Regions from separate parts of the Variovorax sp. TLI9-5A genome, predicted to be linked through region 1. Evidence: predicted binding sites of a transcription regulator. Region 1 holds the regulator's gene; each other region holds the start of a gene.
The links. The regulator sigma-54, encoded in region 1, starts transcription at its own class of promoters, with help from an activator protein. The targets are predictions, from matches to a motif close to TGGCANGNAANCTGCTTT.
Positions count from the first base shown of each region.

Region 2: AC1VNX_RS33400 (TorF family putative porin) is a predicted target of sigma-54. The motif match lies at 2,550-2,567, and genes of this name have one in related genera.
Region 3: AC1VNX_RS04130 (isopenicillin N synthase family dioxygenase) is a predicted target of sigma-54. The motif match lies at 2,343-2,360, and genes of this name have one in related genera.

Region 1 is NZ_CP200310.1:6,702,755-6,707,230, reverse strand. It holds gene lptA (lipopolysaccharide transport periplasmic protein LptA) at 1-507, shown strand, start outside; gene lptB (LPS export ABC transporter ATP-binding protein) at 504-1,298, shown strand; gene rpoN (RNA polymerase factor sigma-54) at 1,316-2,917, shown strand; gene AC1VNX_RS31880 (phospholipase D family protein) at 2,928-4,476, shown strand, end outside.
Region 2 is NZ_CP200310.1:7,032,007-7,036,482, forward strand. It holds gene AC1VNX_RS33390 (ammonium transporter) at 1-1,194, opposite strand, end outside; gene glnK (P-II family nitrogen regulator) at 1,224-1,562, opposite strand; gene AC1VNX_RS33400 (TorF family putative porin) at 1,630-2,508, opposite strand; gene AC1VNX_RS33405 (YifB family Mg chelatase-like AAA ATPase) at 2,723-4,267, shown strand; gene AC1VNX_RS33410 (hypothetical protein) at 4,336-4,476, opposite strand, start outside.
Region 3 is NZ_CP200310.1:839,629-844,104, forward strand. It holds gene AC1VNX_RS04120 (BMP family ABC transporter substrate-binding protein) at 1-837, opposite strand, end outside; gene AC1VNX_RS04125 (VOC family protein) at 918-1,304, opposite strand; gene AC1VNX_RS04130 (isopenicillin N synthase family dioxygenase) at 1,309-2,310, opposite strand; gene rutR (HTH-type transcriptional regulator RutR) at 2,513-3,223, shown strand; gene rutF (NADH-dependent FMN reductase RutF) at 3,355-3,912, opposite strand; gene AC1VNX_RS04145 (malonic semialdehyde reductase) at 3,927-4,476, opposite strand, start outside.

The DNA of each region.
Region 1 (4,476 bases):
ACGATCATCATCCGTGGCGCACGGCTGGACGTGCGCCAGGACGCCGAGGGCTACCAGTACGGCGTGGTCACGGCGGCGCCGGGCAAGCGGGCTTACTACAAGCAGAAGCGCAACGCGCCCGACGAGTGGATCGAGGGCGAGTCGGAAGTCATCGAGTACGACAGCCGCGCCGACAACGTCAAGTTCATCCGCAACGCCGTCATGCGCCGCCTCCTGGGCGCCACGCCGAACGACGAGAGCCAGGGCGCGCTGATCGTCTACGACCAGAGCAACGACACCTACACCGTCAACGGCTCCACCGTGCCGCCGAACACCGCCGTCAACGCCTCGTCGCCGGGCGGACGCGTCAGGACCATCCTCACCCCCAAGGCCGCCACCGCCCCGGCTGCCGGCGCCTCGGCCCCGGCCGGCGGCGCGAAGGCGCCCCCGCCGGCTCCCACCCCGGCGCCCGGCAAGGGCCTGCGCCAGAGCACAACGCTCAGTGACCAGGGAGACACGCGCAAGTGATCGAATCCGCAGGAACTCAGGACGCCAACGGCGCGCCGGGCAGCCGCCTGGTCGCGCGCGGCCTGAAGAAGAGCTATGGCAGCCGCACGGTCGTGAAGGACGTCTCGCTCGACGTGCAGAAGGGCGAAGTCGTCGGGCTGCTCGGCCCGAACGGCGCCGGCAAGACCACCTCGTTCTACATGATCGTGGGGCTGGTGCGCGCCGATGCCGGAGACATCACCATCGACGGCGAGCCCATCGCCCACATGCCGATCCACCGCCGCGCCCGCATGGGCCTGAGCTACCTGCCGCAGGAAGCCTCCATCTTCCGCAAGCTCACGGTCGAGGAAAACGTGCGCGCCGTGCTCGAGCTGCAGAGCGAGCCCGACGCGAACGGCAAGCTGGTGCCGCTGTCGAAGGAGCACATCGAGGAGCGCCTGACCGACCTGCTGGCCGACCTGCGCGTCGACCACCTGCGCGATTCGCCCGCGCTGGCGCTGTCGGGCGGCGAGCGCCGCCGCGTCGAGATCGCGCGCGCGCTGGCCACGCAGCCGCGCTTCATCCTGCTGGACGAGCCCTTCGCCGGCATCGACCCGATCGCCGTGATCGAGATCCAGCGCATCATCAGCTTCCTGAAGGAGCGCGGCATCGGCGTGCTCATCACCGACCACAACGTGCGTGAAACGCTGGGCATCTGCGATCACGCTTTCATCATCAGCGACGGGCACGTGCTGGCACAAGGCACACCCTCGGAGATCGTCGACAACGCCGAGGTACGCAGGGTGTACCTGGGCGAGCACTTCCGCATGTAAGGGCGGGAGCGGTTCCCATGAAGCAAGGGCTATCCCTTCGCGTCTCGCAGCATCTGGCGTTGACGCCACAGCTGCAGCAGTCGATCAGGCTGCTTCAACTCTCCACGCTCGAACTGAGCCAGGAGGTGGAGCAGATGCTCGACGAGAACCCGTTCCTCGAGCGCACGGCTGAAGAAGCGGCGCGCGAGGAATTCGGGCTCGACACGGCCGATGCCCCGGTGCCGCGCGACGACGGCGGCGATAGTGGTGACGGCGAGAGCGACTTCGCTTCGCCCGCTGCCGGCACGTCCACTGCTGCCACCGAAACCGGCACCACCACCACGGCCGACTCCGACGGCCCCGCCGCCGAGATCTCCGAGCGCGAGCCCGACTGGGAAGGCGACGGCACCGTCGAAATGGCGCCCGACGACAGCGAGTGGGGCAGCGACGCGCCCGCGCGCCAGAACAACGCCGGCGACGACGAGCGCGCGGACGCCACCGAGCTCGCGCGCAGCCAGGAGTCGCTGCAGTCCTTCCTGCACCGCCAGGCGCTGAGCCTGCGGCTCAACGAGAGCGACAGCGCCGCGCTGCGCTTTCTCATCGAATCGCTCAACGACGACGGCTACCTCGAAGACTCGCTGCCCGCGCTGGCCTCGGGCCTGGCCGGCGACGACAACGACGAGTTCGACGACCTCGTGCACCACTTCCAGGTGGCGCTCGGCCTGCTGCAGAGCCTGGAGCCCGCCGGCGTCGGCGCGCGCGACCTCGGCGAGTGCCTGAGCATCCAGCTGCGCGCCATGGCCAGCGACGACGAGACCGAGGAAGAAGCGCTGGTCCGCAAGACCGCCATCGCCATCTGCAAGCAGCCCATGGAGCTGCTCGCGCGCCGCGACTTCAAGCGCCTGGCCACGCTCACCCGCAGCAGCGAGGAGCTGGTGCGCTCGGCGCTGCAGGTCATCGCGCGGCTGGAGCCCAAGCCGGGCCGCAGCTTCGTCGACGTGGAACGCAACATCATCATTCCCGACGTCATCGTCACCAAGACCGGGCGCGGCACCAACGTGAAGTTCCGCGTCATGCTCAACCCCGAGGTCATGCCGCGCCTGCGCGTGCACGACATCTACGCCGGCGCGCTCAAGTCGCACAAGGGCGAGGGCAGCCAGGCGCTGTCGCAGCGGCTGCAGGAGGCGCGCTGGTTCATCAAGAACATCCAGCAGCGCTTCGACACCATCCTGCGCGTGAGCAACGCGATCGTCGAGCGGCAGAAGAGCTACTTCGTGCACGGCGAGCTCGCCATGCGCCCGCTGGTGCTGCGCGAGATCGCCGACGAGCTGGGCCTGCACGAATCCACCATCTCGCGCGTGACCACCGCCAAGTACATGGCCACGCCCTTCGGCACGGTCGAGCTCAAGTACTTCTTCGGCTCGGCACTGGGCACCGAGACCGGCGGCAACGCGTCGAGCACCGCAGTGCGCGCGCTGATCAAGCAGTTCGTCGGCTCGGAGAGCGTGAAGAAGCCGCTGTCGGACAGCCAGATCTCCGAGATGCTGAAGGAGCAGGGCATCGAGTGCGCGCGCCGCACCGTCGCCAAGTACCGCGAGGCGCTGCGCATCGCCCCCGCCAACCTGCGCAAGGCACTCTAGAAAGAAGCCGATGAGCCATGGCCTGATGTCGCGTTGTGGGCATTGGGTCTTCGCCATGGCGGCGGTGCTGCTGTTCGCCGGCTGCGCCAGCCTGCCCGACGAGGCCCCGCGCCCACCCACCAGGACCATCGCCGTCTCGGCCGACACCGCCCTCGGCAAGATCGCCCTGGCCTCGCAGCCCGACCCCGACCTCAGCGGCTTTCGCCTGATGCCCGGCGGCGATTTCGCGTTCGACACCCGCATCCAGCTCGCGCGCCGCGCGCAGCGCACGCTCGACGTGCAGTACTACCAGATCGAGAACGACGAGACCGGCCGCTACCTGCTGCGCACCCTGCGCGACGCTGCCCAGCGCGGCGTGCGCGTGCGGCTGCTGATGGACGATCTCTACACCTCCGGCGAGGACGAGCTGCTGCTGGGCCTGGCCGCCACGCCCAACGTGGAGCTGCGCCTGTTCAACCCCTTCCCGGCCGGGCGCGGCAGCCTGCTGAAGCGCTTCACCGCCTCGCTCCTCGACTTCAGCCGCGTCAACCGCCGCATGCACAACAAGCTGTTCATCGCCGACGGCGCGATGGCGGTGGCGGGTGGGCGCAACATCGGCAACCAGTACTTCAGGCGCACCTCGGGCGAGAACTTCATCGACCTCGACACCTTCGTCACCGGCGCGCTGGTTCCCCGGCTGGGCAGCCTGTTCGACCAGTACTGGAACAGCATCTACGTGCGGCCGATCCAGTCCGTGGTGGCCAGCGACCTGCCGCGCGAGGAGCTGCGCAGGCGCTTCGAGCTGGCCACCGGCCCCGACACAACGCCCCCGCCGCCGAAGCCCGCGCCCAACGACCTGCTCGGCTACAGCCCGATGGCGGAAGACCTTGACGCCGGCAAGCTCGGCCTGATCTGGACCACCGCCGAGGCCTACGCCGATTCGCCCGAGCGTGTGATCGGCAAGACCGCCTCCTACGGCGGCGTGCCGCTGCTGGACGTCGACAGCGTGCGCTACAACGTGGTCGAGCAGATGCGCCGCGCACGCTCGGAGGTGACCATCGTCTCGCCCTACCTGATCCCGGGCGCCTCGGGCTTGGAGGTGATGCGCGAGATCCGCGGCCGCAACGTGAAGATCAGCGTGGTCACCAACTCGCTGGCCGCCACCGACGAGCCGCTGGTGCACACCGCCTACCGCCGCTACCGGCCCGACATGCTCAAGCTCGGCGCCGACCTCTACGAGCTGAGCACCAAGCGCACGCGCAGCAGCGTGCGGCTGGGCCTTTTCGGCACTTCGGTGGGCCGGCTGCACGCCAAGTCGGCGGTGATCGACCAGCGCATTCTTTTCGTCGGCTCGATGAATTTCGACCCGCGCTCGGAAACGCACAACACCGAGATCGGCCTTTTCATCCGCAGCCCCGAGATGGCCCAGCAGGCGCTGAAGCTCATCGACGTGCTCAAGCAGCAGGGCGCCTACAGGCTGCGCTTTGCCGAGGGCAGCGACCAGTCGCGCATCGAATGGATCAGCGACGACGCCGGCAAGATCACCGTGCTGACCGAGGAGCCCGACTCCGGCTTCTGGG
Region 2 (4,476 bases), 330 kb from region 1:
GATGGCACCCAGGATACCGCCCACGCCGTGCACGCCGAACACGTCGAACGCGTCATCGGCGCCGAGCATGCGCTTGAGGCCACCCACGCCCCACAGGCAGACCAGGCCGGCCAGCAGGCCCAGAACGATCGAACCCATCGGACCGACGAAGCCGGCGGCGGGCGTCACGGCCACGAGGCCTGCAACGGCGCCGGACGCAGCGCCCAGCATCGAGGCCTTGCCCTTGTGCAGGCTCTCGCCCAGGATCCACGACAGCGCGGCGGCAGCGGTGGCGAGCACCGTGTTGATGAAGGCCAGGCCGGCGACGGCGTTGGCTGCACCGGCCGAGCCGGCGTTGAAGCCGAACCAGCCGACCCACAGCAGCGAAGCGCCGACCATGGTGAGCGTGAGCGAGTGAGGCGTGAAAGCTTCCTTGCCGTAGCCGACGCGCTTGCCGACCATGTAGGCGCCGACCAGGCCGGCCACACCGGCGTTGATGTGCACCACGGTGCCGCCGGCGAAGTCCAGGGCGCCGTCCTTGCCCAGCAGGCCGCCGCCCCACACGATGTGGGCGATCGGCACGTAGCTGAAGGTGAACCACAGCACCGAGAACAGCAGCACGGCCGAGAACTTGGCGCGTTCGGCGAAGGCGCCGACGATCAGCGCCACGGTGATGGCCGCGAAGGTGCCCTGGAAGGCGACGAACACGTATTCGGGAATCGTGGTCAGCGCGCCGAAGGTTTCCTGCGTGATGCCCTTCATGAAGATCTTGTCGAAGGTGCCGAAGAAGTTTCCGTCACCCGAGAAGGCCAGGCTGTAGCCGTAGACGGCCCACAGGATGCTGATCAGCGAGAAGATCACGAAGACCTGCATCAGCACCGACAGCATGTTCTTCGAGCGGCCCAGGCCGCCATAGAACAGCGCAAGGCCGGGGATGGTCATCAGGATCACGAGAAGGGTCGAAGTCAGCATCCAGGCGGTGTCGCCGGAGTCGATCTTCGGAGCGGGGGCCGCGGCGGGCGCAGCCGGAGCTGCATCGGCGGCGGCCGGGGCTGCGGCAGCGGCGGGCGCAGCAGCCGGGGCGGGAGCGGCGGCAGCGGGTGCCGACGCAGCCGGAGCCTCGGCCGTGGCCGCGGCGGGGGTTTGCGCGAAGCCGGTGGTACCGGCGGCCAGCACGCTCAAACCGAGCGCAAGAGAGACAAGCAGTTTTTTCATAGTCGTTGTTCTTTCGGGCCAGGACTCGATCAGAGGGCTTCGCGGCCCGTTTCGCCGGTGCGGATGCGAACGACCTGTTCGAGGTTGTAGACGAAGATCTTGCCGTCGCCGATCTTGCCGGTGCGCGCCGCGCCTTCCACCGCCTCGATCACGCGATCGACGAGGTCGTCGGAGACGGCCGCTTCGATCTTGACCTTGGGCAGGAAGTCGACCACGTACTCCGCGCCGCGGTAGAGCTCCGTGTGGCCCTTCTGGCGGCCGAAGCCCTTCACCTCGGTGACGGTGATCCCCTGCACGCCGATGGCCGACAGCGCTTCGCGCACTTCGTCGAGCTTGAACGGTTTGATGATGGCTGTGACCAGCTTCATGAGTTTTCTCCTTCGGATGGAAATGGAATGGCGCGGCAGCTTGGGCCGCACCTCGTTGTTGTATGGCTTACAGCGTCTTCGTCAGCGTGAGGATGAAGCGCGCCTTGTTCGGCGAGTAGTAGGTCGTGCCGAAGGTGCCGAAGCCGTAGTCGACGCCCGGGTTGCTCACGGCGAGGTACGAGTTCTTCTTGTTGGCGCCCTGGACCGAGCCGGTCAGCGACAGGCCGTTGCCGAAGTCGTAGCTCGCGCCGATGTTGTAGTCGACGTAGCTCTTGTAGCCCAGGCTGCGGATGTCGCTGGACATGTTGGTGAAGCCCACGGCGGCCTTCAGCGTGACCTTGGGCACGATCTCCTTGCTGTACGACAGGTTCAGGTAGCCCGTGTTCGTGCCCTTCAGGCCCGAGCCGGCCTTGTTGCCCGCGTAGCCGAAGTAGTCCTTCGACACGGTGTGCGAGTACTTGGCGGTGAACGAGCCGAGGGTTTCGTTGGCGTAGGTGCCCGCAACGTACAGCTCGGTGGTGTTGCCCGCGGAGTTGCCCGGGTAGATGTAGGTGAGCGCACCGACGTCCATGTCCAGCGGGCCGGCCTTGAACTTGTAGCCGCCGTACACGTCCATCTCGATGCTGTTGCCCTTGAGCCAGTTGACGCTCGAATTCCAGTTGCCCACGTAGAAGCCGCTGTCGCCGAAGGCGTAGTCCAGGCCGCCCTGGATGGCCGGCTTGAAGCCCTTGGTCTTGGCGTAGTCGTTCTTGCCGATCATGTCCTGGTCCTGGCCACGGAACTTGTAGTTCGTGGTGATCGACACGTTGCCGGTCAGGTTCGGTGCGGGAGCTGCCGCAGGCGCTGCTGCGGCGTCGGTCGTTGCAGTCTGCGCCAGGGCCGCGCCGGATGCGGTCAATGCGGTGGCCAGAACGATCAGCGCCTGGGCGGCGGTACGGTGCGTCATCAGGGAACTCCTCGCAAGTGTGTTGTTGGACCGGAGGGTTCAAAGCAGGGAGCGTGCCAAAGTGCACGAATGCCGCCCCTTGCAGCCGCGTCCACGGCGCGGTTGAGAGCCAAATCGTTACAACAGCTGTTGCGAGTGGTTGCAGATGCACGGTGCGCCGCACCACCGCGGGATTGCCCAAAAAGTGCGCACCATCTTGGGGAGAGGGAGAGGAATGGGACTGTCTTTGGTGCAAAGCCGCGCCTTGCTGGGTCTTGAAGCGGCCAGTGTCACGGTAGAGGTGCATCTGGCGAACGGTTTGCCCAGCTTCACGCTGGTCGGCCTGGTCGAAACCGAGGTCAAGGAGGCGCGAGAGCGGGTGCGATCGGCGCTGCAGAACGCGGGGCTGGAGTTCCCCAATAACAAACGCATCACGGTGAACCTTGCCCCGGCCGACCTGCCGAAGGACTCCGGGCGCTTCGATCTGCCCATCGCACTGGGCATCCTGGCGGCCAGCGGCCAGATAGACAACGCCAGGCTCGCCGGCCATGAATTCGCCGGGGAGCTGTCGTTGTCGGGCGAGCTGCGGCCCGTTCGTGGTGCACTGGCCATGGCGCTGGCGCTGCACACGCGCGGCGTCGCGACGCGGCTGGTGCTGCCCCTGGAAAGTGCGCAGGAGGCCGCGCTGGTCCCGGGCGGCGAGGTGTACGGGGCCAGGCATCTGCTGGACGTGGTGCGCCAGTTCGTGTCCGTCGACGATGCCGCCTCCCTGCTGCCCGACACCGCCGACGACGGCTGGGCGCGCATCCGGGCCACACCGGATGCGGCCTCGCCCCGATACGCCGACCTGTGCGAAGTGAAGGGACACACGGGCGTCAAGCGCGTGCTCGAGATCGCGGCGGCGGGCGGGCACAGCCTGCTGATGGTGGGCGAGCCGGGCTCGGGCAAGTCGATGCTTGCTCAACGCTTCGCGGGGCTGCTGCCGTCGATGCATATCGACGAGGCACTCGAGAGCGCGGCCGTGGCCAGCCTGGGTGGGCGCTTCGCGACCGAGCGGTGGATGGCACGGCCTACATGTTCGCCTCATCACACCTGCAGTGCGGTGGCACTGGTTGGCGGAGGTTCTCCGCCCCGCCCCGGAGAGATTTCGCGCGCGCACCACGGCGTTCTCTTTCTGGACGAGTTCCCCGAATTCGCCAGATCCGCCCTCGAAGCGCTGCGCGAGCCGCTGGAGACCGGTACGATCACCATCGCCCGCGCCGCGCGGCGCGCCGAATTCCCGGCGCGCTTCCAGCTCGTCGCCGCCATGAACCCGTGCCCTTGCGGCTATCTCGGCTCTTCATTGAGGCCCTGCCGCTGCACGCCGGAGCAGGTCTCGCGATACCAGGGCAAGCTCAGCGGCCCGCTGCTGGACCGCATCGATCTGCACATCGAAGTGCCTCCAGTCTCGGCCCAGCTGCTGCTCGAAGCGCCCGCGGGCGAATCGACCGACAGCATCCGCGAACGCGTCGTCGCCGCTCGCGAGCGCGCGATGCAGCGACAGGGCCATGCAAACCAGTCGCTGCACGGCGCGGCCATCGACCGCCACGCGGCGCTCGACGACGCCGCCCGCGGGTTCATGTTCAACGCGGCCGCCAAGCTCGGCTGGTCCGCGCGCAGCACGCACCGGGCGCTGAAGGTGGCGCGGACGATCGCGGACCTGGCTGGTTCGGAAGCGGTGCAGGTCGGGCATCTGGCCGAGGCGGTGCAGTACCGCCGGGCGTTGCGCGGGGCGGCTTGAGCGCCTGAACTGCAGGTCGTCGAAACCACCATTACCGCGGGCTCTTCGCCTGAAAGCGCATCGTCACGTCAGCTCACCAGCGAATCGATCCACCGCGCCGCATAGGTCCCGCCCTGCTCGAAGTAGTGCGTGTGCGCGCCGATGCCCATGCACACGTCGTGCTCGGCACCGCGCGGCGCTGCCGTGAAGGCCGGCGCCGGATTCCACAG
Region 3 (4,476 bases), 5.9 Mb from region 1:
GATGATCTTCTTGAGCTCGGGCGTCAGGAAGCGGTCCCACACCCACACCGACGAGCACAGCGTGGCCTTGGGCGCGAACTGGCGCAGGTCGCGGTGGTGGCCGGTGCCGTACACGCCGCGCTCCTGCGCGACGATCTGCGGCGTGGGGCTGTCCACGTGCTGGCCGATCACATCGGCGCCCTGGTCGATGAGCGCGGCCGCGGCGGCGCGCTCCTTCACCGGGTCGTTCCAGGCGCCGGTGTAGATCACGTTGACGGTGGCGTTCGGGTTCATCTTCTGCGCGCCGAGTGCGAAGGCGTTGATGGTCCAGTTCACCACGCCGAAGGGGTTGGCCGCGACGAAGCCCAGCTTGCCGGTCTTCGATGCGGCGCCTGCGGCCATGCCGCAGAGGTACTGGCTCTCGTAGGTGCGGCCGTAGAAGGATTCGAGGTTGCTGCCGTTGGTGGTGCCCGAGCCGTTGAGGAAGGCCACGTCGGGGTACTTCGCGGCCAGGTCCTTGAAACTGTCGGAGTAGCCGAAGGCGGTGCCGATCACGATGTTGGCGCCGCGCTGGATGAACTTCTCCGCCGCCGGCTTGATGGCCGAGGCGTCCTCGGGCACGTTCTCCACGAACTGGATCTTCTGGCCGATCTCCTTTTCGATCTTCACGCGGGCCTCGTCGAAGGCCTGCGTCCAGCCGCCGTCGTTCTTCGGGCCGAAGTAGAGCATCGCGATCTTCGGCTTGTCCTTCAGAGTGAAGCCGTCGGCGGCGGCAGCGGGCAGCGTGGTGAAGTACGCGCCTGCGGCCGCGATGGTCATCGCGAAGCCCAGGCCGGGAGTGAGGGTGCGCAACTGCATGGAACTACCTTTGAAGGGAGGCGTTGAAGAAGGGGAAGCGGGAGGGGGAAAGAGAGAGCAGCGAGCGGGCGCGGTGCGCGTCACATCATGAAGTTGATGCGGAACACGTTGCCCTCGGGATCGAGCAGCACCGACTGGTACCAGTTGTAGTAGGTGACGTAGGGCGGCTTGACGAGCGTGGCGCCGGCTTCGAGCGCGACGGGCACCATGCGATCGACGTCGGCCTGGCTGTCGACGTCGATGTTCAGCAAAAACTTCACGCCGCGCGTGTCAGAGAACTCGCTCAGGTGCAGCAGCTCGTAGGCATCGAGCGCGTTGAAGCCCAGGCTCGACTTACCGGTGTCCAGCCCGCGGAAGATGGGCGAGCGGATCGCCTCGATCTCTGTGAAGCCGAACACGCGCTGGTAGAAGCCGCTGAGCGCGACCACGTCCTTCGCGAAGACGTTGACGTAGGACAGGTGGGCCATGCGTTCAGGCCGTCACTTTGGTGCCGCCGAAGGTCGTCTGCTTGACGAACTTCGAGGTGAGGTGATCGCCAGAGGAGATGGGTGGGTACTTCGCCTCTTCACCCGGCGCGAGGCAGCTCGGCAGGCACTCGACCATCGCGTCGTAGTTCGGCTGGTGGAAGAACACCAGCGACTGGCGGCGGTTGGTGCTCGCCACCTCGAAGGGCGGGTTGATCACGCGGTGCAGCGTGGATACCCACTGGTCGTTGGTCCACTGCATCATGAGGTCGGCGATGTTGACCACCAGGCCACCCTCGACCTGCGGCACGTCCACCCACTGGCCGGCCTTGTTGAACACCTGCAGGCCCTTGTCGTCGGGCAGCACGATGGTGAGGCTGCCGTAGTCGCTGTGCGCGCCAGCGCGCAGCTGGCCCGGCAGCGGCTGCTCGCGCTGCGGCGGGTAGCTCAGCACGCGGAACATGCTGATGTGCTTGTCGATCTTGTCGTCGAAGAAGGTCTCGGGCAGCGAGAGGCCGAGCGCGAAGACGCGCATCAGCGAGCGCGAGAGATCGCTCATCGCGTCGAAGTAGCCCTCGTAGGCTTCCTTGAAGCCTTCGATGGGCGGCCAGCTGTTGGGCTCGAAGTGCGGGCCTGCGGCGGGGCCGCGGTGGTAGTCGTCGTCGGGCACGTTCGAGGGGCCGATGGAGAAAGACTCCTTCAGGTCGCCGGGCGCGGCCTCCTCGAGGCTGTAGGAGAGGCCTTCCTCGCCCACCGCGCTGTAGCCGCGCACGGCGTCCTCGCGCGGGCGGTCGACCTTGCGCTTCTCGCCCAGCGGCATGTCGAAGAACTTGCGCGAGAGCGACGACACGCGCGAGATCAGCTCCGGCGAGATGCCGTGGTTGGTGATGACGAGGAAGCCGATGCTGCGGCAGGCTTCGTCGACTTTCTTCGCGACCTCCGCCTTGCCTTCGGCGGTGCCGGCGAAGTAGGGCGCGAGATCGATGATGGGTACGGACAGCAGGGTCATGGCAGGTTCCTCTTGCTTGGCATGCCTTTCGCCATGCAACGTCTGTGCCAGTTGGACCAAATGGACAAACAGCATTCTTCGCGTCAGCATGGTGCGCAGGAATGCGTTGCGAAGGCGGTCGCGGCGCAAGGCGATGCACCGTGGCCTTACAGTGGTGCGCCGTCCGCCGATTCACGATCAGATCAATCAAGAGCGAGGGAAGATGCCGAAGACAAAAGCGCTGGCTGCGAATGCCGGCAAGGAGAGCCCGGCGCGCAAGCGCGCGAAGCCCGCGGTGCGAAGCGCGTCCGCAGTGAACCGCCGGTTGCGCCAGATAGAGGACAAGCGCAGCGCGATCCTCGGCGCGGCGCTGGGGCTGTTCTCGCGCTTCGGCCTGCATGGCACCTCCATCGACCAGGTGGCTGCGCGCGCCGATGTGTCGAAGAGCAACCTGCTCTATTACTTCGCGAACAAGGAAGAGCTTTACGTCAACGTGCTGCGCGACCTGCTCGCGCTGTGGCTCGAACCGCTGCGCGGCTTCAGCGCCGAGCAGGACCCGGCCGAGGCCATCGGCGACTACATCCGCCGCAAGCTGGTGGTTTCGCGCGACAGGCCCGATGCATCGCGGCTCTTCTGCCTGGAGATGATCCAGGGCGCGCCGCTGCTGCGCGACGAGCTGGACCGCGAACTGCGCACGCTGGTGGAGAAGAAATCGGAAGTGATCCGTGCGTGGATCGAGGCGGGCAAGCTGGCGCCCGTCGATCCGCACCATCTCATCTTCGCGCTGTGGGCGATGACGCAGCACTACGCGGATTTCGGGGTGCAGGTGCAGGCGCTGTCGGGGCATACGCTGGAAGACGAAGCCTTCTTCGAGCGCGCGGTGGAGAGCGTTCAGCGCATCGTTCTCCAGGGCATCACGCCGCGGCCGCGCTGAGTCTTGCTCCCTCTCCCCTTGGGGAGAGGGCTGGGGTGAGGGTGGCGGCCTGAATGTCGTCGCTGCCCTTGCAGGTGCCGCTGCCCCCCTCACCCTAACCCTCTCCCCAAGGGGAGAGGGAACAAGCGAGGTCAGTGCTGCGGCGGCGCCGCAATCTCGTGATAGCGCCGGTCGAAGTAGATCAGCCCCTGCGCCGCGCCGCCGATGGCGATGGACACCGCCTCGCAGAAGAGCACGTCGTGCGTGCCCGCGCTCGTCGCGTGCACCACGCGGCAATCGAACGACACGGCCGCGTCGTCGAGCATCGGCGAGCCAGTGGTCTTGCTGCTCCAGCGCGCGGCGGCGAAGCGATCGTCCATCGGCGTCTTGCCGCCGAATAGCGCAGACAGCGACTGGTGCCCCGCGGCCAGCACGTTCACGCACAGCACGCCGTTGGCCTTGAACGCCGGGTACACCGAGGCCGAGCGGTTCAGGCACACCAGCAGCGTCGGCGGCTCGTCGGTCACGCTGCACACCGCCGATGCGGTGAAGCCGGCACGGCCGGCCGGGCCGTCGGTGGTGATGATGTTCACCGCCGCGCCCAGCCGTGCCATCGCGTTGCGGTAGTCGGCCTTCTGCAGGCCCTGCGCCAGCACGGCGGGGTTGGGGGACGATGAAGCGGGATTCGAGGCCATGGCGTTCTGCAGCATCTCGAGTGACTCCTTCAGGCCAGCAGGCAGGCCTCGTCGAAGGACAGCCGCGGCAGGCGGCCGAACACCTTCGACGCGTCGCCGTGGCCGAGGTTGATGAGGAAGTTGACGGTCCAGTCGGTGCCCTCGAAGAAGGCCGCGTCGACCTTCGCCTTGTCGAAGCCCGACATCGGGCCGGCGTCGAGCCCCACCGCGCGCGCCGCGAGCAGCAGGTAGCCCGCCTGCAGGCTGGCGTTGCGAAAAGCTGTCTCGTGTGCGGCCTCGGGGCTGCCGGTGAACCAGCTGCGCGCATCGGCGTGCGGGAACAGCGTGGGCAGCCTGTCGTAGAACTTGCGGTCCCACGCGGCGATGACGGTGACGGGCGCGGCCATGGTCTTGTCGAGGTTGCCCTTTGAGAGCGCCGGCGCGAGGCGCTGCTTGCCTTCGGGCGTGCGCACGAAGACGAAGCGCGCGGGCGAGCAGTTGGCCGAGGTGGGGCCCAGGCTCGCGAGTGCGTAGACCTGCTTCAGCTGGGCATCGGTGACGGGTTCGTCGGTCCAGCCGTTGTGGGTGCGCGCGCCGGTG